DNA from 3 places in the Veillonella sp. CAG:933 genome. Region 3 is predicted to be linked to each of the others. Evidence: riboswitches for the same ligand, from Rfam matches in the RefSeq annotation. Region 3 holds a riboswitch; each other region holds the start of a gene.

What was found. Region 3 has a riboswitch for S-adenosylmethionine ahead of metK (methionine adenosyltransferase). Riboswitches for the same ligand answer to the same signal wherever they lie in the genome.
Positions count from the first base shown of each region.
Region 1: another riboswitch for S-adenosylmethionine. It lies ahead of QZL64_RS03550 (methionine ABC transporter ATP-binding protein); the one in region 3 lies ahead of metK (methionine adenosyltransferase).
Region 2: another riboswitch for S-adenosylmethionine. It lies ahead of QZL64_RS06020 (5-methyltetrahydropteroyltriglutamate--homocysteine S-methyltransferase); the one in region 3 lies ahead of metK (methionine adenosyltransferase).

Region 1 is NZ_HF986172.1:9,009-17,458, reverse strand. It holds gene QZL64_RS03565 (acyltransferase) at 1-810, shown strand, start outside; gene dat (D-amino-acid transaminase) at 1,018-1,872, shown strand; gene QZL64_RS03555 (hypothetical protein) at 1,880-2,392, shown strand; SAM riboswitch class I at 2,517-2,620, shown strand; gene QZL64_RS03550 (methionine ABC transporter ATP-binding protein) at 2,708-3,754, shown strand; gene QZL64_RS03545 (methionine ABC transporter permease) at 3,735-4,388, shown strand; gene QZL64_RS03540 (MetQ/NlpA family ABC transporter substrate-binding protein) at 4,484-5,299, shown strand; gene QZL64_RS03535 (YerC/YecD family TrpR-related protein) at 5,403-5,693, shown strand; gene QZL64_RS03530 (TSUP family transporter) at 5,701-6,486, shown strand; gene QZL64_RS03525 (SDR family NAD(P)-dependent oxidoreductase) at 6,506-7,273, shown strand; gene QZL64_RS03520 (antitoxin) at 7,519-8,450, shown strand, end outside.
Region 2 is NZ_HF986195.1:133-12,084, reverse strand. It holds gene QZL64_RS06055 (low molecular weight protein-tyrosine-phosphatase) at 1-201, shown strand, start outside; gene QZL64_RS06050 (HigA family addiction module antitoxin) at 349-1,218, shown strand; gene QZL64_RS06045 (bifunctional 2-keto-4-hydroxyglutarate aldolase/2-keto-3-deoxy-6-phosphogluconate aldolase) at 1,329-1,967, opposite strand; gene QZL64_RS06040 (sugar kinase) at 2,091-3,041, opposite strand; gene QZL64_RS06035 (LacI family DNA-binding transcriptional regulator) at 3,084-4,139, opposite strand; gene QZL64_RS06030 (branched-chain amino acid transporter permease) at 4,464-4,790, opposite strand; gene QZL64_RS06025 (AzlC family ABC transporter permease) at 4,787-5,611, opposite strand; gene QZL64_RS06020 (5-methyltetrahydropteroyltriglutamate--homocysteine S-methyltransferase) at 5,601-6,746, opposite strand; SAM riboswitch class I at 6,814-6,923, opposite strand; gene QZL64_RS06015 ([FeFe] hydrogenase, group A) at 7,135-8,577, opposite strand; gene QZL64_RS06010 (hypothetical protein) at 8,931-9,602, opposite strand; gene QZL64_RS06005 (2-hydroxyacid dehydrogenase) at 10,143-11,093, shown strand; gene QZL64_RS06000 (RraA family protein) at 11,224-11,919, opposite strand.
Region 3 is NZ_HF986217.1:8,538-20,489, reverse strand. It holds gene metK (methionine adenosyltransferase) at 66-1,256, opposite strand; SAM riboswitch class I at 1,311-1,409, opposite strand; gene coaBC (bifunctional phosphopantothenoylcysteine decarboxylase/phosphopantothenate--cysteine ligase CoaBC) at 1,469-2,650, opposite strand; gene rpoZ (DNA-directed RNA polymerase subunit omega) at 2,680-2,892, opposite strand; gene gmk (guanylate kinase) at 2,899-3,525, opposite strand; gene remA (extracellular matrix/biofilm regulator RemA) at 3,534-3,800, opposite strand; gene QZL64_RS09630 (YicC/YloC family endoribonuclease) at 3,826-4,707, opposite strand; gene QZL64_RS09625 (Rqc2 family fibronectin-binding protein) at 4,872-6,620, shown strand; gene QZL64_RS09620 (hypothetical protein) at 6,740-7,192, opposite strand; gene coaD (pantetheine-phosphate adenylyltransferase) at 7,213-7,701, opposite strand; gene rsmD (16S rRNA (guanine(966)-N(2))-methyltransferase RsmD) at 7,706-8,260, opposite strand; gene QZL64_RS09605 (NAD(P)H-dependent glycerol-3-phosphate dehydrogenase) at 8,344-9,345, opposite strand; gene plsY (glycerol-3-phosphate 1-O-acyltransferase PlsY) at 9,342-9,947, opposite strand; gene der (ribosome biogenesis GTPase Der) at 9,947-11,281, opposite strand; gene QZL64_RS09590 (bifunctional 4-hydroxy-3-methylbut-2-enyl diphosphate reductase/30S ribosomal protein S1) at 11,429-11,952, opposite strand, start outside.

The sequences.
Region 1 (8,450 bases), on a different contig from region 3:
TATGCCGGGGCGACAGTGGGCAATTTTGCAGGCTTAACACCGCGCCATTTATTGCCGGCCTTGTTTTTTGGCAACGGCTACTACCACTTGTATTTCATGGTTATTTTGCTCTGGTTTTATCTTATGATGCCCCTTTGGCGGGCCATGGTGCGCGGTATTTTGCAAAAGCCCATTCTTTGGTTGTCGCTCATCTTCGTGGTTCAAGTGGCGTTCAACTTTTGGTCGTCCTATTACAGTGGCCAGATTAAGTTTGCTAATCACTGGCTTCAATATGCGTACTCCATGAAGCTCAATTATTGGGTGCTTCACTATATTTGGCTCTTCCTCTTAGGCGCGGTGGTAGCGGAACGCTATGAAGCAACCTGTGAGTTATTGTGGCGCTATAAAGGGCTTTTGACAATCACCTTTGCATTTTCGGTGGCCCTCATGATAGGCAGTTATTTTTACGTCCTCAATGAGCGGCATTATACTTTGTTGGAAGCGATTTACACGGTTCATCAATTGAGTCCTATGGGGATGCTCTATACCGGTGCCGCTACGCTGTTCTTCCTGTTCTTCTTCATTGCCACACCGATGAGCAGTGCCGCGAGGGCTATTTGGGAGCAGATTGGTGAGACGTCGTACGGGATTTACTTGATTCATCCGTTTATGCTCATCATTCTCTCGGCCGGTATGTTTGTGGCTAAATTGCAATATACGGCTTTGGTTGTTATCGGGCTCTATATTTCCACTGTTTGCATGTCGTACTTAGGGACTTTGCTTTTGAAAAAACTGCCGAAACCGGTGCGTCGTATTCTTTTGGGTCGCTAAATAATCTTTTTGACGGAGTACGCTGCTTTTGCTTGGCTGATAAACGATTTTGACTATACCGTAAATTGAATAGTTAATAAAATTATTTACCTTGTGGGCAAGTGTCCGTCGACTGTGCTATAATCGTTACATAAACAATATTTGATTTTTGTTGGATGTCCCGATGTGTAATTTCGGGTTGCCACATATGATATGCGAGGTGTTCTTATGAAAGAGTTAACCTATTTTAACGGTGAATTTGTAGAACCTGGTGCTAAATGCGTCAGCTTAGACGATCGCGGCTACTGCTTCGGCGACGGCGTGTATGAAGTAACACGCGTTTTTGACGGCCGTTGCTTTGCTTTTTCGTACCATCAGGACAGACTCTATCGCTCCATGCGCTTCATGGATATTCCGGTAAAAATGCGTCCGGAAGATTTGCAGGAACTGCATGAAATCATGATTGAACAGAGTGGTATTACGGACGGCTATATTTATCTGCAGATTACCCGTGGTGTGGAACCGCGTCATCATGCATATGATCGCTCCAAATTGGAACCGACCATGTACATGTATATTCGCCCGATCAAAGAAGATTTGAGCAAATTGGGTGAAGGTGTCAAAGCAATCAGTTTGCCTGACGAACGTTGGCTTAATGTGGATATTAAAACATTGAACCTCATTCCGAATATTTTGGCCCAGACCAAGGCTGAAAAGAAATTCGCTTATTCCGCCGTTTTATTCCGCGACGATATCTGCACGGAAGGGGCTACATCTAACGTATTTGCCGTTAAAGACGGCATTTGCTATACCCATCCGGCCAATAACTTAATTTTAAAAGGTATTACGCGCCAGCTCGTAGTAACTCGCGTCGCTCCGACAGCAGGCGTTTCCGTTATTGAAAAAGAGTTTGATCGTGAATTTGTTGAAAATGCGGATGAACTCTTCTTCACTGATACAATCGGCGGTATTATTCCGATTACGACCTATGATCGCAAGCCGGTTGGCAATGGTGAAGTAGGTCCTGTAGCCGCCAAATTGCGTGCCGGTTATGAAAAATTATTGGCAGAAGGGTTGGCTTAATTAATTTATGAATACCCGAATCATTACGGGGACGGGATTATTATTGGCGCTGGCTTTGCTTAGTCAAAGTCTGCGCCTTATTATTCCGTTGCCCAATATGGTAAGTATGTTTTTGATTGGCTCCTTAGTGGGGCTTTGTATGTTGGTGGCGGCCATGCGTTACGGCTTGGCAAGCGGTCTTGTTATTGCGTGGGCAACGCCGGTCATTGCGTTTATGCAGGCCATGTTGCCGTTCGCGCCCTTTGTGCCGCTCGTGGCGTTAGGAAATACGGTATTTGTAATACTTGGTTATCTCCTTAAAAATCAGTCCGTATGGCTGCAAGCTCTTGTATGCAGCGTGGCCAAATGCGTCGTTTTATATTGCAGTTTTGCCCTGTTATTTGTAGGTTTTGCCGTGCCGTATCCGATTGGACGGGCCGTTCTATTTATGATGAGTTGGCCACAGATTGTGACGGGCACGTTGGCTGTTATAGGGGCACGGTTCCTTTTGAATCACAGCTCACTGGGAGGCAATAAATAATCTTATCAATGGTTATATAAGAACTCTATAGGTAGCTATATAAAAGCCCTATAAGCTGTCTATGAGTCTTCTATTGACAGTCATTCGCTACAGTGTTATGATTTTATCACGCTAAAAATACATAGGTTCATCAAGAGTTGACTGAGGGACTGGCCCTATGAAGTCGCGGCAACCATCCGGTAAGGAACGGTGCCAATTCCAACGAAGCTAGGCTTCGACAGATGAAGAAACTGTAACTCTTCATGTGTGTGAAGAGTTTTTTTATTGTATTAAATATATTTCAAATAGAGAGTTAGAGAAAAGGAGAGCGATCACATGATTGAACTTACGCATATTAGCAAAGTTTATGACGGTCCGAATCGCGTAGAAGCGCTAAAAGACATTAGCCTATCCGTTAAAGAGGGCGAAATCTTCGGGGTTATCGGTCAAAGTGGGGCCGGTAAATCAACCTTGATTCGTTGTATTAATATGCTGGAACGACCTACATCCGGTTCTGTTGTAGTAGACGGTGTAGATCTTACGAAATTGAATGAAAAGGACCTCAGGGAACAGCGGAAAAACATCGGCATGATTTTCCAGCACTTCAATTTATTGTCGTCCCGTACGGTTTATGATAATGTAGCCTTCCCGCTGGAGTTGCAGGGGATGAGTAAAGCGGAAATCAAGGAACGCATTTTGCCGATTCTTGATATCGTTAAATTGGGCGACCGTTTGAATAACTACCCATCTCAGTTATCGGGTGGTCAGAAACAGCGTGTCGGCATTGCCCGCGCTTTGGCAAGTAATCCGAAAGTATTACTTTGTGACGAAGCCACGTCTGCGTTGGATCCGCAGACTACCAAATCCATCTTGGAATTATTGAAAGATATTAATGAAAAATTAAAATTAACTATCGTCCTCATTACACATGAAATGCAGGTTATCAAAGAAATTTGCGACCGCGTTGCCGTTATTGAAGGCGGCGTTATTTTGGAAGAAGGTCGTGTAGTCGATGTATTTACAGGCCCTAAAGAAAAGACAACGAAGGAATTCGTAGGGGCTATTATCAGTCATAAATTACCGGAAGAAGCATGGCGCCATCTCAATGTACAGCCCGATTGGAAAGACGGCTTACATCCGATTATTCGTTTGAACTTCACCGGGGATGTTGTGGATGAGCCGATTGTAGCGGGCATGATTCGCCGCTTCGGCCTCGATGTAAGTATTCTCTTCGGCGGCGTCGATTACATTCAAGACACGAGCTTTGGTCATTTGATTGTAGTGTTAGACGGTAACAGAGAGAATGAAGAGCAGGCGATTCAGTACTTGAATGAATTGCCTATTGGAAGCGAGGTGATCGGCTATGTCGCAACAAATCATTAATTTGTTGATTCAAGGTTTAGGCGAAACCTTGCAAATGACAGTTATCTCTACCATTGTATCCATGATTGTAGGGATTCCGCTCGGTGTTATTTTGGTAATCACCGGCAAAGGCCATATTATGGAAAATAAGGCAGTGAATGCCACATTAGGTTCGGTTGTAAATGCACTCCGTTCCATTCCGTTTATTATTTTGATGGTAGCGATTATTCCGCTGACCCGTATTATTGCCGGTTCCTCCATCGGGACTACGGCGGCTTGTGTACCGCTTACGATTGCGGCTATTCCGTTCTTGGCGCGTTTGGTAGAAACATCGATTCGCGAAATCAACAGCGGTGTTATTGAAGCAGCGCAGGCTATGGGGGCTTCACCAATGCAGATTATCCGCAAAGTGTTATTGCCGGAAGCATTGCCTACAATTATTGATAACATAACTGTTTTGGTAGTTAACTTAATCAGCTACTCCGCTATGGCCGGTGCTATTGGGGGCGGCGGTCTTGGGGATATCGCGATCCGTTACGGTTATCAGCGTTTTCAAGGCGACGTAATGTTGGCGACTATCGTTATCTTGATTGTATTGGTGCAATTGATTCAGTCTTGCGGTGATTTCTTGTCCCGCAAAGTGAATAAACGTTAAGCTTTTGTAAAAAGCATTGGCATGCATGACGTGCCGGACAGATAAGTTTTTTTGAAAAAGAAAAAGAGAGTAGAGAAAAGACTGGGAGGAAACATATGAAAAAATTAGCATTCTTATTGGCAGCCATCGCAACGTTCGCCTTGGTATTGGTTGGTTGCGGCAATGACAGCAAAGACGGCGCCGCAGCGGGGAATCATGAAATTTCCGTAGGTGTAACAGCCGGTCCGCACGCTCAGGTTATGGTTTTTGTAGCCAAAGAGGCGGAGAAACAAGGTCTTAAAGTTAAAGTCGTAGAGTTTAATGATTATATTCAGCCGGATGTGGCGCTTGAACAAAAAGAATTGAGTGCCAACTCCTATCAGCATCAGCCATTCCTTGACAACATGGTGCAGGAACGGGGGTTGAAATTAGTGTCTATCGGCAAAACAATTCTTTTGCCAATGGGTCTTTATTCCAACCAGTATAAAGATTTGGCTACTGTACCAAACGGTGCGAGCGTAGCGATTCCAAATGATCCGACTAATGGCGGTCGTGCTCTATTGTTATTACAGCAAGCAGGGCTCATTCAGTTGAAAGACGGCGGTTCGCCGAAATCTACGGTAGCGGACATTACCTCCAATCCTAAGAACTTACAAATTAAGGAATTGGAAGCCGCTCAGATTGCCCGTTCGCTTAACGATGTAGATATTGCTTTAGTTAATACAAACTACGCGCTTAATGCAGGGTTAAATCCTTTGAAAGATGCCGTTGTAGTTGAAAGCAAAGATTCCCCGTACGCTAACGTATTTGTTGTCCGTCAAGGCGATGAAAACAACGAAACTATTAAGAAATTATTGGCTGTTTACCAGTCTGATGCAACTAAGAAATTTGTAGAAGATACCTTCAAAGGTTCCATTATTCCGGCATTCTAGTCGGGTTGAAAAAGACTTTTTCACTTTTTTGTGTGAAAGTCTTTTTCTTTTGCTTAAATATGTATATAATAAAATTATCTAATTAAGCAAAGGGAGGATTCTTATGAGCGTCAATGAAAAACTACGTAATCCTTTAAATAATCAATTGTTTGAAGCCATCTTAGCCTTGAAAACAATCGACGAATGTTATGAGTTTTTTGAAGATATTTGTACGGTCAATGAATTGAAAGCGTTGGCACAGCGTTTGCAGGTAGCACGTATGCTGGAAGCCGGCGAAAGCTATGATAATATTGTGGAGACGACGGGTGCCAGTACAGCCACAATCAGTCGTGTAAAACGTTGCTTGGTCTATGGAGCTGATGGCTACAAAACTATTTTGGCACGTTTGAAATGAGGCATATATGGATGTAAGTTTTATTGATCCGGCACTTTTGATGCCGCTGATGTTATTTTTTGCCGGAGCGTTGGCCGGTTTTGTGGACTCCATTGTAGGCGGTGGCGGATTAATTTCCGTGCCGGCCATGTTGCTTACTAATTTACCGCCCAGTGTGGCACTGGGGAGTAATAAATTATCCAGTGTATTCGGGGCGTTAACGGCGGCTATTGCGTACGCTCGTTCCGGCAAAGTGGAATGGCCTTTAGTAAAACGCTTAATGCCGATTACGTTTGTAGGCTCCCTCCTCGGGACTTGGCTGGTTATCAGCATTCCCCCTTTATATTTAAAACCGATTATCATCGTGCTCCTCGTCAGCGTTTTGATTTTTGTGCTGTTTAAAAAAGACTGGGGCACAGTGACCACCTATGCGGGCGCATCGAAGCAAAAGTTGATTTTACTCGCCATCGGTGCGTTAGGTATCGGCTTTTATGACGGCTTTGTCGGCCCCGGCACAGGCACGTTTTTAATCTTTATGTTTATTTATGCCGGTTTTAACTTTTTATATTCGTCAGGCAATGCTAAGTTTTTGAACTTTACCAGTAATCTGGCGTCACTGATTCTGTTTATAAGTTTGGGTCATGTAGACTATGTGCTCGGCCTTTCGGCTGCGGCGGGACAGATTATAGGAGCTACGCTGGGGGCACGCTTGGCCATCAAAAAAGGTGTGGGCCTGGTGCGTTTTGTATTTATTGCCACCACCGTAAGTATGCTTTGTAAATTAACTTATGATTATATCGTTGCGCAATGGTGACAAAGGAAGGTGAGATACTATGCCAATTAACAGTGAAAATCAGGTGGCTCTTATTAGTGGCGGTACTTCCGGGATTGGTTTTGCTACGGCGCAATTACTACTCAAAAAAGGTTGGAGTGTTGTGATAAACGGTCGCAATGAGCGAGCCGGCCAAGAGGCGGTCGTTAAATTGCGTCGCATTTCGTCTAAAGTACGCTTTGTACAAGGGGATGTAAGTAAAGTCATGAATTGTCGGCGTATCGTTGATGAAACCTGTCGTTTGTTCGGCGATATCAGCGCATTGGTGACTGCCGCCGGTTTTTATAAAGAAGAACTCATTGATGATGTGACGGAACAGGACTTCGATGAAATGATTGGCACCAATGTGAAGGGTACCGTCTTTTTATGTCAGGCTGCCGCGCCTTGTTTGCGTCGTACGAAAGGCAGTATCGTAACCGTGTCCAGTGATGCGGGGATTCAGGGCAATGTGGCATGTTCCGTATACGGTGCATCTAAAGGTGCCATTGTAAGCTTTACCAAATCGTTGGCCCTTGAAATGGCCGTCCATAAGGTGCGCGTAAATTGCGTGTGCCCCGGCGATGTAGATACTTCGCTCGTAGCTCGCCAGCTTGCGGAAAGCGATCAGACCTTTGAAGAAGCTATGGAAGAAATGGCCATGCATTATCCGTTGGGCCGTATTGCCAAACCGGAAGAAATCGGGGAAGTCATCGCTTTTTTACTCAGTGAAAAAGCCTCCTTCGTAACCGGTGCCGCTTGGACTATTGATGGCGGCTTAACGAGTTGGTAATAACGGCCTATAGAGGCTTTCGACTCCCGATTAGGCGTATGGTTAGGCGTATGACTAGGCAAGCCGGATAGAACCTCTGTGCCGGGCGGAATTAAGTCGGCGTAAGATTGCATAATTAATATAGATAAATAAAGAGGATTTTTCACCCTTCATATAGAAATAGTTAGAATGAAGGGTTATAATTAAATTGAATAGTATTAATTTGTCTGTTATTTGACTTTACAGGTGATAAAGGAGCGATATAGATGGAAGATGTAAAAGATTTGATGACTCATCCGGAAGGAACGTTAGCAGCCGTAGAAGCGGAACTCGCGAATCGCGATGCTGAAATTGAAAATATCTGCCGTTGGGCGGCCGCTCGTGCCGGCGTACTCGTGATGGCACCAAAACTTAGCACCACTGCATTGATTGCCAATGATGCGTATATGGTAAGCCGCATTGCCGCTGTTTATGGTCATACGGCTACAGCCGGTGCGATTATCGGCTTCCTCGGCGGTTTGGGCGGTAGTGTAGTGAGCGCTTTATTGACGTCCGTATTCCCTAATCCGAAAGTTAAAATCCCATTGGCTATTTGCTTGACCTATGCCGTGGGCAAATGCGCTAAACTTTGGGTAGAAAACGGCATGCCTATGCCGGGCGATTTCTCCGAATACAGAGAACGTTTGACAGACATTATTGAGCATAATAAAACAACGGTGGGCATGTTGGTAAATTCGCCGCTTAAAGATAAACCGTTAGGCGATGAAAACAAAGACTTCTTAAAAGAAGCCGGTGTGGGCAGCGATGAATTCTTAGGCCTTAATAAATTCAATTTAGACAGCTTGTTGACGGGCGACTTATTGGAAAGCTTTGGCTCTATTAAAAACATAGTAATCGGTGTAGCCAGTGCGGCCGTAGCCGGTATTGCCGGCAAAGCTCTTGCCAATTCCGACAATGAGTATGTAGCCAATGCTAAACATGCTTTGTCCGGTATCGGTGCTTTATTGGCAACCGTAGGCTCCACAGCCATTGACTTGGCAGCCGGTACAGCTACATCCGCTATTAAATCGACCGGTGAAGCAAAATCTACCGTACTCGGCAAAGTGAGCGATATTTTGACATCCGCCGGCGATACTAAAGATGATGTAGTAGATAAAGTAAGCGACTTTGTTGCCTCCGCAGGGGATAAAAAAGACGA
Region 2 (11,952 bases), on a different contig from region 3:
GACGAAAACAATCGTCGCAATTTGAGTCGCGTAATCGGCCCGGACGCGGACGGTAAAGTAAAGAAAATGCTTTCTTTCGTCGGCGAATCACGAGATGTTAAAGATCCATGGTACACCGGCAACTTTGACGAAACCTATGATGACATCAGTAAAGGCTGCGAGGCGTTGTTGGCGGAAATTAGAAAGCAGTATAACATTTAAAACTAGCTCATCTAAGTGCTTACTTAGATGAGCTTTTTCATTTAAACAATCACCTATATATTTAAAATACATTGACATTTGTGTTATATAGAATTAAAATTAAATTACTAGTTAGGTAATTTGATTTTAAAGAGGTCAGCAAACATTATGAATAATTACATAGAGTACAATAATAAAATGGCCTTCCATCCGGGCTACTATATACAAGAATTAGTTGAGGATAGTGGTCTTACCCAAGAAGATTTTGCCAAACGCTTGGATACGACACCTAAGAACCTTAGTCTTTTAATCAGAGGCGAACAAAATTTATCTATAGATATTGCTGTAAAATTAGCTCGGCTGTTCAACAACAGCATTGAGTTTTGGCTAAATTTACAAGCAACTTATGATGCTGCCTTAGCTGAAATAAAATCATCCGAAGAACTTGAAAAAGAGCGTCAAATATTTAAATTCATTAATTACAAATATTTTGTAAAATACTTTGATTTACCCCAAAATTCAAAAAATATAGATCTGCAAATTAAAACATTACGTAATTTTCTTCAACTTTCTACCCTATTACTACTTACAAAAAAGGATCTAATAAGCAAATTTAGAGATTCGACTGATAACTTGCCCCTGAATCAAGTGATTATGGCTAATGCAATGTTACAAGTAGGTATAAATCAGGCATTACAAATTGAAGCTGTTAATTTTAACAAAACTAAATTCAAGAAGTCTATTAACTTTGTAGATATTTTGTACGCGGATAATAAATTAAATTTCAATCTTTTAAAGAAGGAATACGCTGATTATTACGATAATATTGATGACACCTTATTAAACTCAGGTGTTATTTTAACAAAAATACCTGCTATGCCCGGTACAAACTTCCGTAGTGCTACTAAAAAACTAGGTTCCAATATTATGTTATTAATTAATGATACCTATACTAAATCAGCCAACACATTAGATACTATATTTGCCGAAATGACTAATATTGCCACCGGCAACTATGGTATTACGTTAAATAATTAAATACAAAAAAATCCTCGAAGTTTACCGGAGAATGTCACAACCAATAAGTTTATGAACTAATTCTCAATTCACTTCGAGGATTTCTTTATATTCTTCAAACCTTATCTAGCTTATTTTCTGGCTTCTGCCACCGCAACAACGAATTTTTTAGCTGTTTCGGTAATTTCAGTCAAAGATTTTCCGCCACCGGTCAACGCGCCGCCTGCCCCGACAGCAACAGCACCGGCTTTAAACCATTCGGCTACATTATCAATGCTTACGCCGCCGGTAGGCATCATTTGAGCTTGTGGCAATGGGCCTTTTACAGCTTTAATGAATTTGCTGCCCACAACTTCGCCAGGGAATACTTTAACAATATCGGCACCCAATTCCAAGGCTTGGATTACACCTTGAATAGTTGTAGTACCCGGCATGCAAGCTACACGATAACGATTACATAATTTGATGGTAGCTTCATCAAATGCAGGGGAAACAACAAAAGCAGCCCCATTTAAAATAGCCATGCGAGCTGTTTCCGCATCAAGCACGGTACCGGCACCAATAACAACTTGTGCATTATCTTTGTATTTTTCAGACAAAGTCAAAATGGCTTCATGCGCACGTGGCGTGGTGAAAGCTACTTCGATAGCCGTTACACCACCGGCAATGCAGGCTTCAGAAATCTGAACTGCTTCATCCGGCGTATTACCGCGAATAACGGCAACAACGCCTATTTTTTTTACTGTTTCAATAACTTGTAATTTGTCCATGATAAAAACCTCCTAATATATCCATTACTTTATTTTTTATGTCACTATACCTAATATTAAACACCGTGCAATGCGTGTAAGCGCTTACTTTTTAAGTTATAGGTTAGGTATATAAACTACATTTTATTCACTTAACTTAGCACTCTTTTGATACGTCGCCAATTGTTCCGGTGTAGGCAATCCTTCATTATCTCCTTCCACCTGCACCTGAAGTGCAACAATCGCTGCTCCGCGGCGAACCGAATCCGCCCAACTGAGTCCTTCCAAGCGGCCGCTGATAGTGCCCACCGCAAAACCGTCACCGGCTCCAACCGTATCGACTACCTGTTCCACCACATACGCCGGTGCATAGAAGGCTTCCGCTTCTGTTTTAACAAAAGAACCTTTAGTTCCCAATTTAATAACTACTGCTTTGGCTCCTTGTTTGAGATAGAAGTCCGCAATGGCTTCCGGTGTATCAAAACCAGTCAAAATTTTCCCTTCACCAAAGCCGGGTAACACAATATCCGCTAACGATGCCAAGTAGTTGATTGTTTCACGCATAGCTTCTTCGGAAGGCCATAAAGCAGGACGAAGGTTGGTATCAAAGGAAACCTGACCCCCATGTGCTTTAGCAGCTTTCATCATGGCTATGGATGTTTCGCGGCAACTATCCGACAACGCCGCCGGAATACCGGTAACATGTAAATGATCATATTTATCCCAAGCAACTGTATCAACGATAGCCGGTTCCATATACGAGAACGCTGTGAAACGCCGGAAATTAACAACCTCCGGATCGCCTTCCAACGTTTTTGCTTTAAGTTGCATGCCCGTTCGATTCACCTCATCGAGCGTAACATAGTCCGTATTAATATGCTGTTCTTTTAAAAAGTCCAAAATATGTTGACCAAACGGATCATTGCCGACACGGCTGATATACGACATATCATGTCCTAAGCGACTCATACCGACTGAAAAATTCACCTCCGCACCGCACACATAGCGGTGAAACGTGGTTACATCTTTAAGTGCCTTCGGCTCCGTTGCCACCATGAGCCCCATAGGCTCACCAAATGTTAAAACTCTTGCCACCCTCCATACCTCCTAAATATATTTTTAAAATGCCAATATCTCTTACAGGGAGTCGCGCTCCACAATTTTGCCCGACAAAATAATATGTTGCTTCGCCATAGACGTACTACCTGAAGCCTCCGATATCACTAAATCCTCAGACGCTTTAAGACTAGCCGAAACCCTCAGCAGCAATAGACGTGCACATTCACTGCCTATTTGATGCGACGGTAATTCTATTACCGATATGCCCGGTCCGATACTATCCATCCACGGCCAATTATCATAACTGAAAAGTCCCACATCATCAGGGCTCCGTAATTTATTGCGCCTTAATAAATAGGCCATATCACTAAGTACAACACCATTACCGGCAAATAAAGCCAGCTTTTCACCGGCATCACGGGCCGCTGCCAAGGCAGAAAGAATCGCCGTTTTGAGAGACTCTTTATCTGCCTTAGTATATTCCAACGTCATAGCTTGGCGATTTGTTAAGGCTTCATACTGTGTCGAAAACTCATCAAATCGTTCACGCCGAATTCCATTGGTTCCAATTTGCCGCGTAGCAAAAAGAATGCGTTCATACCCCTTACTTAACAATAAGTCCAAACTATCCTTCGTCACCTGCTTCGTATCGACAGACACTATGTCACATTCACAGCCTTCAACCGGTCTATCTGCCAACACAATGGGCACCATGGTACGATTCACTTCGTTCAAATATGAAACATTCGCGCCGGTTGCATTGATAACAAGACCGTCCACACCTTGCGCAATCATCGACTGAATATAGCGTTTTTCCTTATCCGGATCATCACCGGCATCAGCCAATAGCACGGTAAAGCCATGTTGTTCGCAATACTCCGAAATACCGGTGTAAAGGATGGCCGAGAACGGGTTTGAAATATCTGATACGATAACACCAATCATATGACTTTGTTGCAACCGCAAACTGCGAGCCATGCGATTCGGTTTATATTCAATATCCTTGATGACTTCACTGATACGTTTACGTGTTTCTTCGGACATGAATTCATATTTCCCGTTTAAAAAGCGTGAAATTGTGGTTTTTGAAAAACCTGTTCGAGCTGCCACATCAGCGATTGTTACCTTTCCCATACAGCACCTCCCTACGCTAAAATCAATTTTTTAAGTCTCGTTCTAAGCTATGTATTCAATCACGTTCTAATTTATGCTTTAATTAACAGTCTACTTTGTTTTTATTTCACGAAATCGATTTACGAAATCGATTTCTAAACTTGTTATACTCATAATACATCATCAGAAATCGTTTGTAAAACCCTTTAACAATACTTTATAGTCATAGAACTGTCGCAATATGTAGCCTATTTATATTTTTCACAACAAAAAAGCCCGACTCTTCCCTTAATTATAGAAAGAGTCGGACTATATCCGATTTACATACTAAACTATATAATCAACCTAAAATATCTCCTGCACCAAGAACATGTACACAATGGTGCCTACGGCAATGCTAAGCAATAAATTGCGCCGCCAATAGTGAACGGCCGCCAATATTACCAAAGCAATGGCCTCCGGAATGCCGTTCGGCGCTACCGAGAGCGATACATCCTTTAACGAATACACCACCAAGAGCCCCATAACGGCAGCCGGCAACATATCGCCTAAGTACGTCACGATGGCCGGCGGTTTTTCCGACTTGGCAAAAACGACAAACGAAATAAAACGCGTAGCCATCGTACCAAGGACGACGGCGCCAATGGTAATCGTCATTTCCCAAGCTGTCATGAAGCCGTCCCCCCTTCATCTGCTAAATCCGTTTCTTTTTTACCCTTAAACTTATACAGTAAACTGAAGATAACTACCATGAGGGCCATGGCCGGCAGCATAAATACATCCGGCCCCAAGACAATACGCATCAAGAGCGACACGCCGAGACCGATACAGCCGGGCAGTAAATTTTTGCCCTTTAACAGGATATCCAGGAATATAACCGCAAACAAGGCCGCTAGAACAAACTCAATACCTTTTAAGTTTAAGGTAATGAATTGACTGCCTATGGAGCCCATGGCCACGCCGAGCACCCAATAGACAAAGTTCAGCCACGTCACATGAAGATAAAACCAGCCTCTATCCACATTATCCGGCAAATTTACGGTCGCGTTGAGGGCAAACGACTCATCACACATGCCGAAAATAAGGGGATATTTTTTCCACCCCTGTGAAGTATAGCGGGTTAACATGGTCAACCCGTAAAAAATGTGACGTCCGTTAACCATAAAGGCCAGAATAAACGCCCCCAACGGATCAAAGGGAGCGGTCAATAAGGCGACGGTCACAAACTCCATAGAGCCTGCAAAGATGGTCGCGCTCATAATAATCGGCAAATACCAAGGCAGGCCCTGTCCTACGGCAAAGAGGCCGTAGGAGATGCCCAGAAATAAGAAGCCCGCACAAATCGGCACGGTTAAGGGAAAAGCGTAGCGAAACGCCTCCCGCCCCGCACTCTTGTCATGGCTCTTCTTACTACCATCGGGTGAAGTGGCAGCTTCAGTCGAAACATTATTTACATTGCGACTTTCATCATTGCGACTTTCATCATTCTTCATAGGGCCCCCAAGCCTTTTCAGCAACTCGTTTAATGAGTGCCAACTTAGCAAATTGTTCTTCTTCGGTTAAATTATTGCCTTCTTCCGTAGAGGCAAAACCACATTGCGGGCTCAAAGCCAATTGGTCTTTTGGCACATACAAGCTGGCTTCTTCAATACGAGCCAATAGGTCTTCTTCTTTTTCAAGTTCAGGGAACTTGGAAGTAACGAGTCCTAATACGACCTTCTGATTTTTTATAAAACGAAGCGGTGAAAACCCGCCGGCACGGTCGGAATCGTATTCCAAGAAGAAACCGTCAATGTTACAATGACCGAACAGTGTTTCCGCCACCGGTTCATAGCCCCCCGATGAGAACCAAGTGGAACGGAAGTTACCGCGGCAAATATGCATAGTTACAGCTAAATCGTCCGGTTTACCTTCCAAGGCATAATTAATTACTTCTACATATTTTTTAGCAATATGATTTAAATCTAAACCACGGGCCGCATATTCTTTGCGTTTTGTTTCATCGCAGAATTCACCCCAAGAAGTGTCATCCAACTGAAGATAACGACAACCGGCATCATAGAATGCCTTAATCGCCTTACGATAGGCTTTGGCAATGGCTTCAAATAAAGCCTCTTCATTTTTATACTGCGCAATAGGTTCATAATGTTCTTCGCGAACACAGCAAATCAAATGGAGCATGGATGGCGACGGAATCGTAAATTTAGCAACCGCTCTATCACCGGCCGTGGCTTTTACGAATTTAAAATCTTCCAAAAACGGATGGTTATCCGGGAAGTCGATATCGCCTACGATTTTAAGAGTGGCCGCTTTAGGCTGATGGCCTTTAAAAGCTACGGACCAATGGTCCGCTTTAATACGTTCAACGCCCACCAATTGTTCCAAGAAATCTAAATGCCAGTACGCACGGCGAAATTCACCATCTGTTACAGCTTTAAGACCTACGTTAACTTCTTTATCGATTAAGTCGCGAATGGCTTCATCTTCTACCTTACGAAGTTCCGCTTTACCAAGAGTCCCCGCTTCTACTTCTTGGCGCGCTTTTTTTACAGATTCAGGTCGTAAAAAACTCCCCACAACATCATAGCGGAACGGACCTTTCCCAATTGTCTGCTTTGCATTACTCATATTCTCAATCTCCTCTCAAAAGTGGCAGCTAATAAAAAAAGTCGTCAACAAATGACGACCTACTGTCTTATCATCTGCCGGTTACCCGTTGGACTTAGCACCTTGCCTCTTGCATATGCATCAAGCAGGTTGCCGCAGCATCACCGGGCCAAATCCCTCAGCTGCTCTGGATGATTCTATAAAATTATAGCTACCTGGGGGTAAAACATTACCCTTTCGATGTATATTATAATACTTCAATCAGAGATACATGTCAACTGTAGTTATACAAAAAGAGCATCAAATACTGTGATTGTCACAAGCATTCGATGCTCTATGATTCGCTAATCGGAATATTCGTTTATCTCGTTATCGAAATAAACGTTTATTCAATTCTCAGCCTATCCTCTTATTCAGGTTTCTTGAATTTAGGGGATGTTGGGCAAGTTTCAGGCGTTACATCTTTACGTACACCAAGATCGCTACTGCGGTCGGTGAAATGAGTGTGTAACAACTGTTCGGACAATTCGCCCAATGGTTTATCAAAGAATTCAGTGTAAATTGCTTTGATTTCAGGGTTTTCATAGCTGGAACGAAGTTTCATGTTGGAATCCATATCATAGATACCTTTGATACGAGCTTCACGAACTTTGTTAGCTACCGGCATTTTAACGCGTGGCTGACCGCCGCCACCGATACAACCGCCAGGGCAAGCCATCATTTCAACGAAATCGTATTTTTTACCATTAGCTTTCATGTCGTCCAAGAATGTACGGATATTTTTACCACCATGAACAACTGCTAATTTTAATTTTTTGTCGCCAATTTTAACTTCCGCTTCGCGAACGCCTTCCATACCGCGAACTTCCTGCAAGTTAGTGTAACGTTCAGGAGTTGGTTCTTCACCGGTAATAAATTTGTAAGCACTACGAACAGCTGCTTCCATAACACCGCCGGTATTACAGAAGATTACGGAGCCACCGGTTTCAGCACCGATGTATTTATCCATCTGAGATTCTTCTACCTGAATGAAGTCGATACCGGATTCACGAATCCATTTACCGAATTCACGAGTCGTAATACAGTAATCGGTATCACGAAGCTCTTCTTTTTCCCAGTATGCAGCGGATTTATTCTGTTCAGGACGACGAATTTCGAATTTCTTAGCCGTACAAGGAGCCACGCTCACGGATACGATTTTCTCAGGATCGATATTCATCTTCTTAGCGAAATATGTTTTAATAACAGCTGCTTCCATAGCGATACAGCTGCGAGTTGTAGAAATGTTTGGTAAATATTCAGGATAGTAAGTTTCGCAGAATTTTACCCATGCCGGGCAGCAGCTTGTAAACTGTGGCAATTCACCATGACCGTTTACAACGCGTTCGATTAATTCGCTGGCTTCTTCCATAATAGTTAAGTCGGCACCAAAGTTGGTATCTACTACATAGTCGGCACCAAGTTGACGCAATGCACCAATCATTTTGCCTTCTAAAACGGAACCCGGTTCATAACCGAATTCTTCACCGATACCTACACGTACAGCCGGTGCAGTTTGGATAACAACGATTTTATCAGGATCGGCGATAGCTGCTTTTACTTCGTCCAGTTCGGAACGTTCGTTCATGGAATCGAATGGGCAAGCGGCTGCGCACTGACCGCAATGAACACAAATCGGTTCATCACCGGTAGATTCTAAATCGTAGTAGTCAAGTACACCCATAACGTCAGCACAAGCACGACGGCATAATGTACAGTTTTTACATTTAGTTAAATCATGAATGATTGCAGGATTGTTCTCTGAAATCGGAACACGACGATCAATATGTTGGAATCGACTTTCGAAACTCATAGTTTTGCACCTCACACAAATAATACTAGTTATGTATTCAATATAATCCAACCTCTGTTGGAACCGACATCGACCAAAATTGTATGGTTGTGAGTGATGTCTCTTTGTAGTATAGCAAATTAAATCTCCTGTTTTCAAATAGGAATTAGATTATCATTGTGCATTATTACTCTGCAAAAAGTATGATAATACCGCCTTTTTTAGAGGATTTAAAAAATCAAAAAACAGCCTTCGAACAAAGGCTGTTTTTATAAATATTGTTGCATTAGTTTACTACTTGTGTCTACTCGATGCGTACTTTCAACTATTTACAATACGATGTCATCAAATAGCCCCTTAGGCAAGAGATGGTCTTATCGGTGCAAAGTAAACTGAGCCAATGAGTACAGGGTCTTGCCTTTAATCACGCAAGCTGCTACGTCTGTTCTAATCAACTCTTTTACTCTGAAAACAAGCGCTATAGCGGACCAATAGCTGCATAATTCCGCCATTTCTTCCAAGTTTTGATGATAGGCAGACCATAATGAAACCATGTTTTTTTCAAATAATGTTTCACCTAATACGAGTCCCCCTATAAAAATAGCGAGGTAGATAAGCAGCGTTCGATCACTAAGATGCTCTTTATATAAAGCAACTATTAAAGAGCGTCCTCGCCACACAGCAATACAGAACAAAATTGCCATGGCACCTAAAAACCAAGGTACATACGCACCAAACCACACTTCATGTATTCCCGGAAATTCCGGTCCGGTGGCCGTCCATGCCATCGGATAGAAAACACGGCCCCAACTCAATTCACGACCCAGTGCCACTAAAAATAATACCGCCGCACTCAGCCAAAGCCACCGCGTAGAGCGAGCTCCTGACATTGACCACTTAACCGTCATTACAAAGCCGCCTAACAGTATGAGTGCCTCTATATTTTCAATCCAATTATTTTCCCAAAAAGCCCAATCGGGCAAAAGTAAGGCTAACGGCCAAACAGCTATTAACAGCACTATGCTTACTTTGTTAATTATTTTCACTCTATTACCTCCGTATCTGCTTGTGAGTTCACTTTTCGTATATCTTGTGAATTATCTTTTCGTATATCTCGTGAATGCTCTTTTTCGTATATGATGTATATATTATTAATTTCATTATTCAGAATGTTCATACATCATTAGGTACAGTTTATAAAATATTTATAATTTGTAAATAATTTATTTAAATTTTACGCTTTTTTTACAATTAATCAAACAAAAAAGAGATTTAGCGTACCACTATATACAAAATGTTCAAAATGGCATTAATAAGGTTCTTATTGTTGTTAATAATTCTCTTTATAAAAAAAATATATCAAGTTTATTTCACATGATGTACGAGAATTTGACGGTATGCATCGTTTTTCAACGTATTCTCAAACATTATTTAATATTATTTTTCATATCCGAGTGAATCTCCATGGCTTCGGCACGTTTGTATTCTCCGGTTATTTGGCGTATAATCTAAATTAATAAGAGCTACAATAATATATGTTAGCTGCTAACTCTATACATACTCACTAATTTAAACGAGGTGACAATATGAAAATCATCGTGATGGAACCATTAGGCGTATCCGCCGCCAAAATCGAAGAAGTCAGTGCCCCACTTAAAGCAGCCGGCCACGAATTCTTCTATCCTGAAACCCAGGAATTAGACCAAGCTAAATTATTGGATCGCGTAAAAGACGCGGACGTGTTGATTTTAGCCAATCAGAAATTATCCGGTGACATCATTCGCCAATGCCCGAATCTCAAAATGATTTCTATCGCCTTTACCGGCGTGGACCATGTGGATTTAGACGCCTGCCGCGAACGGAATATCACCGTTTGTAATGCTGCCGGCTACTCCACCAATGCCGTAGCTGAGCTCGCTTTTGGTCTTGCCATTTCCGTAATTCGCAATATCGTGCCTTGCGACCATCAGGCACGTCATGAAGGCACTAAAGCCGGTTTGGTAGGTTTTGAACTGTTTGGTAAAACCTTCGGCGTGGTAGGTACCGGTGCCATTGGTCGCCGCGTAGCTGAAATTGCCCTCGCTTTCGGTTGCAAAGTTATTGCCTATAACCGCAGTGAAAAACAAGATCTCATCGCTAAAGGCGTTAAATTCGTTTCAAAAGAAGAATTATTCCGTGAAGCTGATTTCGTATCTTTACACACACCGTTAACAGCTGAAACGAAAGGTCTCGTGAACGCCGACATGATTAAACTCATGAAACCGACGGCCGTGCTCATCAACACGGCTCGCGGTCCCGTTGTAGATAGCGATGCCTTAGCGGCCGCTCTTAACGAAGGTCGTTTAGCCGGCGCCGGCATCGATGTATTCGAAACGGAACCGCCAATTCCGGCCGACCATCCGCTATGTCATGCAAAAAATACCGTTCTCACACCGCATGTAGCTTTCGCCAGCAAAGAAGCGCTCGAAACCAGAGCGGATATTGTTATTGAAAATATCAAAGCGTGGGAAGCGGGCAAACCTCAAAACTTAGTATAGTTTCACAATTACAACAAAAAGCAACCGAACTTACATAACACTGTAAGCATCGGTTGCTTTTTTATAATCATCACCCTAAAGTTAATGACTGTTTAGTTTTTAGTTTTTCAAGTTTTACTCTCGGCTACAATTAATATTGGTCGTCGATAATTTCGGTGCCCTGCTCTTTGAGTGCGTCTTCCACCCATTGACGATCCGCATCACCGGTCAAAGCGGCATGCACATTAGCGGCATCTTTGGCTTGGATTTTTTTAGCCCCCTCTAACACTTCTTCCGCATCCTGCCAAGGCACAACGATAACACCATCGCGGTCCATGACAACAATATCCCCCGGATGTACGGAAATGCCGCCGCAAGCGATTGGCGTATTGATCTCACCGGTGCCATCTTTGTAAGGGCCTGCCGGATTGGTGCCGTTTGCATAAACAGGCATGCTCATAGCCTCTACCGCATCACTGTCGCGAATCGGTCCGTCAATTACAAGGCCGGCAATTTGTTTATAAATCGCATAGCCCAACATGACTTCACCCATGATCGCCCGATATTCCGTGCCCCCGTCATTGGACACCATAATAACATCGCCGGGCTGCGCCATATTGAGAGCTTTATGAATCATTAAGTTATCACCGCCACGCGTTTTTACCGTCAAAGCACGGCCTACCGTCACCGGTTGTTTAGGTGAAGATTTCAAAGAAACGCGCGGATGCAATGCACTGAGGCGCCCCATACAATCCGCCACATTTGCCGCCGGAATCCCCTGATATTCGTTCAATAATTCATCACTTACCATCGGTCTTTTTAAATACACTCGATTACCTACTGCCACTAGTATCACTCCATTCTTTTGAAAACATCATCA
Region 3 (11,952 bases):
TTAAACTCAGCTTGTTAAAATATAAGCCATTTAAAACTTACTCTGTTTAATTTCAGATTATTTAATTATAAACCCGCTTCTTTGCGAAGAACATCAGCTTTATCAGTGTGTTCCCAAGGCAAATCAACATCGGTACGACCAAAGTGACCGTAAGCTGCCGTCTGATGATAGATTGGACGGAGCAAATCAAGCATTTCAATAATGCCGGCCGGACGAAGGTCAAAATGTTTCTTAACGAGTTCGCCGATTTGCTGTTCGGAGATTTTACCGGTACCGAAAGTTTCTACCATGATGGATACAGGTTTAGCTACGCCGATAGCATAAGCAATCTGAATTTCACATTTATCGGCAAGACCGGCTGCTACGATGTTTTTAGCTACGTAACGAGCTGCATAGGCCGCACTGCGGTCAACTTTTGTAGGATCCTTGCCGGAGAATGCACCGCCGCCGTGACGAGCCATGCCGCCGTAAGTATCAACGATAATCTTACGACCTGTTAAGCCGGCGTCGCCTTGCGGACCGCCAATTACGAAACGACCGGTTGGGTTAATGAAGAATTTAGTGTTTTCATCAACAAAACCTTCCGGTAATACCGGTTTGATAACCAATTCTTTAAGGTCTGCTTCGATTTGTTCACGGGATACTTCAGGACCGTGCTGCGTGGAAATTACGATGGTTTCAATACGTTTAGGCACGCCGTCAACGTATTCAACAGTTACCTGAGTTTTACCGTCCGGACGAAGGTAAGGCAAAGTGCCGTCTTTACGAACTTTGGTCAATTGACGGGATAAGCGATGTGCAAGAGCAATCGGCATTGGCATGAATTCTTCGGTTTCGTTAGTTGCATAACCGAACATCATCCCTTGGTCGCCGGCACCGATTTTATCAAATTTATCTGCGCCGCCTTCACGAGTTTCCAACGCATCGTCTACACCCATAGCGATATCGGCAGATTGTTCGTCAATAGCTACATTAACGCCGCAAGTATCGCAGTCAAAACCGTATTTAGCACGAGTGTACCCGATTTCGCGAATCGTTTCACGAACAATATGATTAATATCTACATAACAGTTAGTGGAAATTTCACCCACTACATGAACTTGACCTGTTGTTACAAGTGTTTCACATGCTACATGTGCCGTTGGATCTTGCGCAATAATCGCATCAAGTACGGCGTCTGAAATTTGGTCAGCGATTTTATCTGGATGACCTTCCGTTACGGATTCAGATGTGAAAAATACATGTTTTTCAGCCATTTACCCTTTACCTCCATAAAAAAATTCCTCATCAGCCAAGCGATGAGGAATATAACCCCATCTTTCGGCATATACCGTCGGACTTAGCACCTTTTCACATGAATGGTTGCTGTAGCTTCACAGGGCCTTTCCCTCCACTACTCTTGATGAGACAAAAATTACTATTAATTTAATTGTGATAGTTTATATCACTGATTTATTATACTATGGAATTACAATTCTGCCAAGGCTGAAATAATTCGCTTAGCGACATCACTTTTTGTCATAAGTGGCAATTGCATAATTTGACCACCCGGATAAATAAAAGTAACTTCATTGGTATCAACGTTAAAGCCTGCATTTTGTTTGCTTACATCATTAGCTACGAGCATATCAAGATTTTTGTTAAGTACTTTTGATTTGCCGTACTCGATGACATTTTGTGTTTCCGCTGCAAAGCCGATAAGTTTTTGATGAGTTTTATTCGCACCTAGACCTTTCAAGATATCCGGATTCTTAACGAGTTTAAGCTCTAAGGTATCCATTTTTTTGATTTTGGTATCTGCCATGTTCTCCACGCGAAAATCCGCTACAGCTGCCGCCATAATTACGGCATCACAGTTTTCATAACGACTGTTAACGGCTTCTTCCATATCGCGAGCTGAGTCAACAGGCACAAATTCCACGCCATACGGCACCGGCAATGCGCTCGGTGCCGATATTAAAATCGTACGAGCCCCGGCCAAAGCTGCTTGTTCGGCCACAGCGTAACCCATTTTGCCGCTGGAACGATTGCCGATAAAGCGGACCGGATCGATCGCTTCTTGCGTGCCGCCGGCCGTAACAATAACAGTTTTACCTTCCAGCAAATCACTTTTCATCATATGGAAGGACAACCATTCCACAATTTTAGCCGGTTCCGGTAAACGGCCCTTACCGACTATACCGCAAGCCAAGTGACCGCTGTCGGCTTCCAAAATATGCATCCCCAACTCACGTAAGGTTTTCATATTGCGCTGTGTAATCGGGTTTTCATACATATTAGTATTCATCGCCGGACATAAGAAAATAGGCGCTTCGGTAGCCAATAGCTGCGTAGTCAACATATCATCAGCAATTCCGGCTGACATTTTGCCAAGCACATTAGCCGTAGCCGGTGCCACTAAATAGGCATCGGCCCATCGGGCTAATGAAATATGCTCCACATTCCAATCATGTACATCTTCAAACATTTTAACAGCCACCGGATGGCCGCTGATTTCGCCGAAAGTCATAGGTGATACAAACTTGGTGGCGTTTTCTGTCATAACGACTTTAACTTCCGCTCCCAATTTACGTAAGCGGCTAACCACCTCTACAGCTTTATAGGCAGCAATACCGCCCGATACGCCTACAATTATGTGTTTATTTTTCATCCTCTGCCCCTGTTGGAATTAAAATTTAATTATTTAATACCGTCTTTGGTACGTGTAAAACCGATTTTATCTTCCGCAATTTCATGTAATGCTACCGATACCGGATTATCTGTATCGAGACCGGACACTAAAGCATGATCACCATCGGTAAGCTCACGAGCACGTTTCGCTGCCAAAGTAACCAAAGTGTATTTACTGTCTACATGTTTTTCCAAGTCCTTTAATAAAGGTTTTACCATCATAACGCATTACTCCTTTTTCCCACCATACTGTTTATAAATGTACTGGATTTTTTCTTTATTTCGTTTAATTTTGCAAGCTTCAGCCCGTAAAATAGACGCAACTTTTTCAACCGCATCGGGCAACACATCATTTACTACGATATAGTCATAGCGGTGAGCCAACGCAAGTTCCGAACTGGCTTTCGATAAGCGCTTATCAATGACATCGGCCGCATCCGTCCCGCGATCGCGCAAACGATTCGATAAAATATCTAAAGACGGCGGTACGATATAAATAAAAACGGCTTCGCTAAAGCGCTCCTTAACTTGCATAGCACCTTGAATATCAATTTCCAAAATAACGCTCTTACCTTCTGACAACAAGTCCATTACATGTTGTTTTGGCGTACCGTAAAAATTGTCGTACACCTGTGCATATTCAAGAAATGCATCTTCTTTAATTAAACGCTGAAACTCTTCTTTATCTCTAAAAAAGTAGCTAACCCCTTCTTCTTCACCGACACGGGGTGCACGAGTTGTCATCGATACGGAATATACAAGATTAGGCATTTGCTGGCGAAGGGCCGCACAAATTGTGCCTTTACCCGCACCCGAAGGGCCGGATAAGACAATTAAGATTCCTCTATCCGACATAATAACACCTACGCTTCCGTTGTTTCAGACGGTGTAGCCTGTACAATACGATGTGCTACGGTTTCCGGTTGGATAGCGGATAAAACGATTTGACCGCTGTCCATAACGAGAACGGCACGAGTCTTACGACCATATGTGGCGTCAACGAGCACGCTCTTTTCGCGAGCATCTTGAATCATTCGCTTAATAGGAGCCGATTCAGGACTGATAATCGCAATGAGGCGATTTGCTGAAACCATATTACCAAACCCGATGTTTAAAAGTTTTGTATTCATACTTAGTGACTCCTTACTCTACTACCTACTCTATGTTTTGAATTTGCTCTCTTATCTTCTCTAATTCACATTTCAATACTACAACGCGGTCAGTAATTTCTAAATCAGATCCTTTTGATCCCATCGTATTTACTTCACGATTCATTTCCTGTAACAAGAAATCTAATTTACGGCCAATCGGTTGATTCTCTTTGAGTGTGTCTTTTAATTGTACCACATGTGAGCCAAAACGTACAATTTCTTCTGTAATATCTGTTTTGTCACTCATAATGGCTACTTCCTGCAAAAATCTATCCATGTTGATATCTAAATCAGTTTTAGCCAAGGTTGCTTCAATGCGTTGCTGCAAACGTGTTTCATATTTCTTTACAGCTGCTGTTTTGTTGGCATCTACGGCATTTAACACATCTTCCAGTTTGGTAATACGACTTTCGATTTCGTTTGCTAAATGTTCCCCTTCGGCAGCCCGCATGGTTATTACGCCGGTGAGAGCATCACCTAATGCCTTCAAAGCTGTTTCTTGAAGCTTCGATTCTTCAAAAGGAACATCTTCTAAAAGAAGCCAATCCTGAGATACGGTCATCATATCTCGCAAGGCCACTTTCTTAATATCTTGAGCAAAACCGTTTTTTACCAAAAACTCGCGAATCTGCAATGCCAATGATTCATTCACGGTAAAAACTTTTTCCCGATCCCGTGTATTGCGTAGCGAAATATTGACTTCCACTTTGCCGCGTTGCAATACACTTTTAATCTGACGGCGCAGCTCATTTTCAAAAAAATTCAACGTGGACGGCATATTAATATGCAGATCCAAAAACCTTGAATTAACCGTTTTTATTTCAACCGTAATCTGTAATGCCTCATCAGCGGCTATACCACGACCGAAGCCCGTCATGCTGTTCATAATAAAATAGGTCCTTTCCTTTAATTTTCGTCAATTTTCCTTATTTTTAGATTATTTTCTTATTGTTTAAATTTTAACATGTTAGGCCTATAGGGTAAAGCGTTCAAATAGGTCATAAGTGTGATATACTTAAATAATAAGTATGTTTAGTAAAGGAGCAATTTATGAATTTAGATGGCTTAACCTTAGCCGTTTTGACCAAAGAACTTTCCGATCAATTAGTGACCGGTCAAATCCAGCGGCTATTACAAATAGATAAAACCACAATCGTTTTAAAAGTTAATACTCACCAGGGTAATAAAGACCTGGTTATTACGGCCGGCAATTTACCGGCTTGTTATCTCAGCCACGGCATTACGGATTTACCGAAAGAACCGACTGCGCTTTGCATGTTTTTACGCAAACATTTGGAAGGCGCTCGTATTACGGCAATCAAGCAATTGAACGGTGACCGAATTCTGCGTATCAATGCAGACAAGCTGGCACTTGACGGTTCCCTTATTTCAAATCGGATTTACATTGAGCTAATGGGCAAATATTCCAACTGTATTTTCGTTCAAGACGGCCAGATTCTGGAAGCACTCATTCACGTTACACCGCTCATGAACCGCGAACGTTCCATCGCACCTAAACTCACTTATGAGTTACCGCCGAACAGCGAACGGGGCAGCCTTTTTGAGTTCAGCAACGAAGAAATCGGTGAATTACTTCACAACTTCGGTCAAGGCACCGTAGCCGAAACAATTCGTCGTATTTTTAACGGTTTCGGTCCGGCTCTATTAAAAGAGGTGTGTTATGAAGCCGGTGTAACCGAAAAAACGGAGTTCACATCACTCGCTGCGGAACAAATTACATCTCTTGCAGCGGCTCTCATCAATTTAAAAACGGCTATTAATGATGCCAAGCAATTATATGAATACGAAAATGCGAACCATAAAAAGTTTTACAGCCCTGTGCCTCTTACCTATTTATTGGCGCAAGGGGGTCAGTTAACGGCTACCTACGATTCCATCTCACAACCGCTTGAAGTAGCCGTTGTAAAACAAGGTGGCATCAATACGACCACTCGTGAATTGGAACGAACTTTAGAACAAGCTATCAAAAAAGAAGAACTCCGTCACAGTAAGATTGAAGCGGAACTTAACGATAGCTCCAAAGCCGATGAATATAAGGCGTTTGGCGATTTATTGATGATTAACGCCTATCGCGATACGCAATATGAACCAAATATCACCTTAGACAATATTTTAGTAAACCCCGTTGAACCGATTACCATTCCCCTCGTGCCGGAATTAACCGTTGTAGAGAATGCGCAAAACTATTACAAACTCTATACGAAGTTAAAAAATCGTAAACAAAGCGGTTTATATCAATTAGAGCAAAGTAGTCGTCGCATTGACTATCTTCAGTCCGTTTTATACAGTTTAACCATTGCCGACAGCAAGGAAACGGTTCAAGAAATCTACAATGAATGTGAACAGGCCGGGCTTTTGAAAAAATCTAAAAAGCCGATTAGTTATAAGGCACCGAAACATAATTTCATGCATTTTCAAATTGACGGCGGTGAAATTTTCATCGGTCGAAACAATCAGCAGAATGAATATTTAACCCATCGTTTCGCCAAGCCTGATGATATGTGGTTTCATACTTTGCAGGTACAAGGCAGTCATGTTATCTTACGCACCCAAGGTGGCGAACCAACCGATGAAATGCTTACCTTAGCCGCCCGCTATGCCGCCTATTTCAGCCGGGCTCGCGAGTCCTCTAAAGTCGCTGTCGATTACACCCCGGTTAAATTTATAAAAAAACCACCGGCATCGCCATTAGGCTTTGTTATTTATACGAATCAGAAAACAGCGGTAATTGACCCGAAAGAACCGGTATTAAATAAAGAAACGAATCTCTACGAATAAGCAAAAAAGCTCTCAGGAAATCCCCTATACCAAGTATAGCAAGGATGCTTCCTGAGAGTTTCTTTATTTAATGCTTACAATGACCGGCATTGTCAACAAAATCGCTAAAAATAACGTAATTAATCGCGATTGGATTGTTTTAAGCTTTCGCGGTTTTGGCGCAAGCTTTCCAAAGTTTTTTCCAAATTGTTTTCAATATAACGCATTACATCTTGAGCATATTGAATAGAACTGTTTTTCAATTCTTCGGAAGACTGGTTAGCCAAGGTGATAATTTGGTTAGCCTGAGTCTGAGCCTGTTTAACAAGTTCGCTTTCTTCCGTCAATTTTGCAATATAATCTTTGGCCTGCGCAATCAAAGTATCGGCTTGACGCTGTGCATCTGCCAAAATTTTATCTTTTTCAGCCATAATACGGCGGGATTCTTCAAGCTCCAACGGCAAAGATTCATTAATGGCATCTAAGACACGCATAATTTCTTCTTCTTCAATGACACGTTTGGTGGTCATAGGAATGCGACCACTGGTTTCAATTAAATTTTCCAAATCTTCTAAAAGTTTTTCTGTTTTCATTCTCGCCACTCCTATTAGTACTATTCACTACGATTCGCAAATTTTGCTTCTAACGCTTCTTTTACTGCATCCGGAACTAAGCCGTCAAGACGACCATTAAATCGCGCTAATTCGCGAATTCCCGTGGAACTGACAAATGAATACTTATTATTCGTCATGATAAAAACGGTTTCAATATCGTCATCCAAAAACTTTGAAAATAAAGCTCGTTGGAATTCATATTCAAAATCAGCAAGCGCTCGCAAGCCTCGAATAATCATAATACTGTTTTTTGATTTTGCATAATCAATTAACAGACCTGATGCACAATCCACTTCAACATTAGGTATATGGGCTACGGAGGCTTTAATCAATTCAACTCGCTCATCTTGAGTAAACAAATTATTTTTATTCGGATTAGTTAAAACCGCCACAATCAACTTATCTACAAGCTTACTCGCTCGTTCAAAAATATCGACATGCCCGTTTGTCACAGGGTCAAAACTCCCTGGGCAAATGCCTATACGCACTATATTAGCTCCTTTCAAGCTCATAGGGTACACAATACGTCACCTTCGTATAACCAAAGCGTTGTTCCCTAACAAGGCTCCAACCTTCCGGCAATACAAGCGGTTCGTTTTCATGATGCTCCACAATAAGCATTCCATTTTCTTTTAGTAATTGCTGATTCACGACTACAGCCAACGTTGCGGCCACAAAACCTTGTTCATATGGCGGATCCGCAAAAATATAATCAAACTGACGACCGGCTAACTGTTTAGCCGCCGTTTCAATCGATGTTGGTATCACTTCAACCGCGTCTTCCATATGACAATGCTCAATGTTCGCTTTAATAATTCGAGCTGTCCGTTTATCAACGCATACGGCCAGTGAGGCACCGCGACTGATGGCTTCCAATCCGAAAGCGCCTGTACCGGAGAAAAAATCAAGTACGGTGGACTCAATCAGACCGTAATTAGTCAGTATATTAAAAATACTCTCCCTCACACGATCCTGTGTGGGTCTCGTACTCATCCCTTTCGGAGCTTTCAATATATGACCTTTGGCACGTCCTGCAATAATTCTCATACTTCCCTCTTTATGCCTACACTTGTCTTTTAATTATAGTATATAATGTTCCAAAATAAAAGTACATTCCTAGGGAAAAATTATTATAAGAACATTTCATCTTTCAAGTTGCGCCCCATCAGCTCCATAAGTGCTGTTTGAGGCGATTTTTGATGGTATAAAACTTCGTATAAAGCTTCTGTTATAGGTAAATCCAATTCTTTTGCTTTAGCTATTTCATACACCGTTTTTACGGCAAAAAAGCCTTCTACCACCATATTGGAGTGATTCATTATATAATCCATAGTTTCACCGGCTGCCAATTTCTGACCCGCTGCGCGGTTACGACTATGACGACTCATACAAGTGGTAATCAAATCGCCCATACCGGCGAGCCCGGCATAAGTTTCGCGACGTGCCCCCATAGCCACACCAAATTTGGTCATCTCGTGAAGACCACGTGTCAAAAGAGCTGACTTACAATTATCACCAAGCTTCATACCGTCTGCAATACCGGCCGCCAAGGCGATAATATTCTTCGTTGTGGCTGCCAGTTCTACGCCCGTCATATCTTCATTCACATAGACCCGGAAATTAACAGTACTTAAAGCCTGTTGCACTTGCTCCGCCGTTGGTACCGTTCGTGCCGCTACAACCGTTGCAGCCGGTAAATCACGGCCTATTTCCTCCGCATGATTAGGGCCGGATAAAATAGCTAAATGCTCCGTAATATGGCCTACCACCTCGTCAGCCACTTCGGATAAACGCTTACCCGTCTCTCGTTCAATCCCCTTAGAGCAAATAACTACCGTCGTTTTCTCAGAAATATATGGGGCAAACTGTTTCAGTGTATCACGCACATAAATAGACGGCGTCACAATCAAAAGAATATCACTGTTTTCGGCCACTACAGCCGGTACATGACTGATATTTAAGTTTTCCGGCAAGGCAACACCGGCCAAATATTCTTTATTATCACGATCCGCCTTTAAGCGGGTCGCCTGCTCTTCACGGCGACAGTAAAGCCAAGCCTCATTGCCGGCTTGAGCACTTTTACAAGCCAGCGCAGTGCCCCAGCTGCCGGATCCTATAATTCCTATTTTCATTTAGAATCATCACGCTCCGTCCGTTCAACTTTTAATTCCTGACCGCGCAAAAGACGCATAATATTTTCACGATGACGTAAAATTACGAATAAAGCGGCCACCGTGCCGAATACGATATACCATAAAGGTTCACCGAAGACAACCATCAAAATCGGTACCAACGCGGCCCCTACGATAGAGCCTAAGGACACATATTTGGTAAAGTACACGATAACGGCCCATGTAGCAAAACAAATAGCCGAAATCAAAGGTACTAAAAATATCAACACCCCGAGACCGGTCGCTACACCACGACCACCTTTAAAGCCCAAAAATACCGACCAATTATGGCCTACCATAGCTAAAATGCCACCTAAAAGCATCAAATTCGGTTCCGGCGAAAAAATAGCAACCCCTGCCATACCTTTACCGGCATCGCAGAGAAATACCGGTAAAGCTGCCTTCATGCCCAGTACGCGATACGTATTCGTAGCACCGATATTTTTACTGCCGTATAAACGGACATCTGTATTGAAAAATAATTTACCGATAATTAAACCGCTGGGAATGGAGCCTAAAAGATATGCCACGACTGCCAATCCAATAATAGTCATAGTATCCATTAGTCGTCATCATTTCCCTTCTTACCGCGTAATATCAAGCGAATCGGGGTACCTTCAAAACCGAAGGACTCACGAAGTCTGTTTTCCAAAAAACGCATATAGGAGAAGTGAATTAATTCCGGTTCATTTACAAACAGTATAAAGGTCGGCGGTTTTACAGAAGCCTGTGTCATATAATAAATCTTCGGCAAACGGCCGCTTCTGGACGGTACCGGATTGACGTTCTGTGCATCCGATAATACTTGGTTCAACACGCTTGTAGAAATACGCATGTGTTGCTGTTCCGATACGAATTTAATTAAATCGGCTAAACGATGGATACGCTGTTTCGTCAATGCGGAAGCAAAAAGAATCGGCGCATAACGCAAAAAGCCCATTTCATCGTAAATATCTTCCGTGTAACGGATGGTCGTTTTATCGTCTTTTTCTACTAAATCCCATTTGTTGACTACGATGATAATCCCTTTACCGGCTTCATGGGCATAACCGGCAATTTTCTTATCCTGCTCGGTAACACCATCCACGCCGTCCAATACGAGAACAACGATGTCAGCTCTATCTACGGAACGCAGGGAACGAACGATACTGTAACGTTCTACCGGTGCATCGATTTTTGCTTTACGACGCATACCGGCCGTATCGATAAGCACAAACTTCTGGCCCTCATGTGTCCAATGCGTATCGATGGAGTCACGAGTTGTACCGGCTACATCACTTACAATAACACGGTCCTGACCCAATAAAGCATTTGTTAACGATGATTTACCTACATTCGGACGACCGATTAAAGCTACATGAATAGTATCTTCTTCATCTTCAGCCGTTGCCGAATCAGGGAAGTGTTTTACCACATCATCCAATAAATCGCCAAGGTTCATTAAGTTTTTAGCGGAAATACCGATAGGATCGCCAATACCTAAATTGTAAAATTCATAAATGTTGGCTTCCTGATTTACACTGTCAATTTTATTAACAACCAATAATACCGGTTTACCGCTGGCACGCAAAATATTCGCTACTTCTTCGTCAGCCGGTACGATACCTTGTTTGCCGTCAACGACAAATAAAATAACATCCGCTTCTTCGATAGCAAGTTGCGCCTGTAAACGCATCATTTTAGGAATTACATGACTGTCGGCGGTGATGAATTCAATCCCGCCCGTATCAATCATGGTAAATTCTCGGTTAAGCCATTCCGCATCAAAGTAAATTCTATCGCGCGTTACGCCCGGAATATCTTCAACAATGGAAATTCGTTTATTTACAATGGCGTTAAACAATGTAGATTTTCCCACATTAGGACGCCCTACCACTGCTACTAATGGTTTTGCCATATTGTCACCTCAATTTTTACATAAATTATCACACTATATTGTAACATATATAAAGCAATCCATAAAGAAGGGATAATGCAAAAGGAGCCATAAAGGGCCAAGCCCTTTATAGCTCCTTATATAAGCGCTACGCGCTATTGGTTACAATTATTCAGCGTCGGATTCAGCTGTTGCAACTGGTTCCATTAACTCAGTTAAAGCAAGGCCAAGTTTCTTTTCATCTTTATTAAGAGAAATAACTTTAACTTCTACTTCTTTACCACGAGTCAAGTAGTCTTCTACTTTAGCATTACGCTGTTTAGTGATCTGAGAAATGTGAAGTAAACCTTGGATGTCGTCGTTAACAGCTACGAATGCACCGTAAGCTACCAAACGAACTACTTTACCGGTAAGAACGTCGCCAACTTTGATAGTTTCTTCAGCTACGTCCCATGGGCTCTTAGTCAATGCTTTCAAGGATAAGGAAAGTTTGTTGCTTTCTGCATCAAAGGATTGCAATTTAACTTCGATTTCCTGGCCTACGGACAATACGTCTTCAACGCGTTTGATTTTGTGCCAAGAAATGTCGGAAATGTGAAGTAAACCTTCGATACCGCCGATATCAACGAAAGCACCATAAGGCATAATTTTACGAACAATACCTTTATAGTTATCGCCAACATGAATGTTTT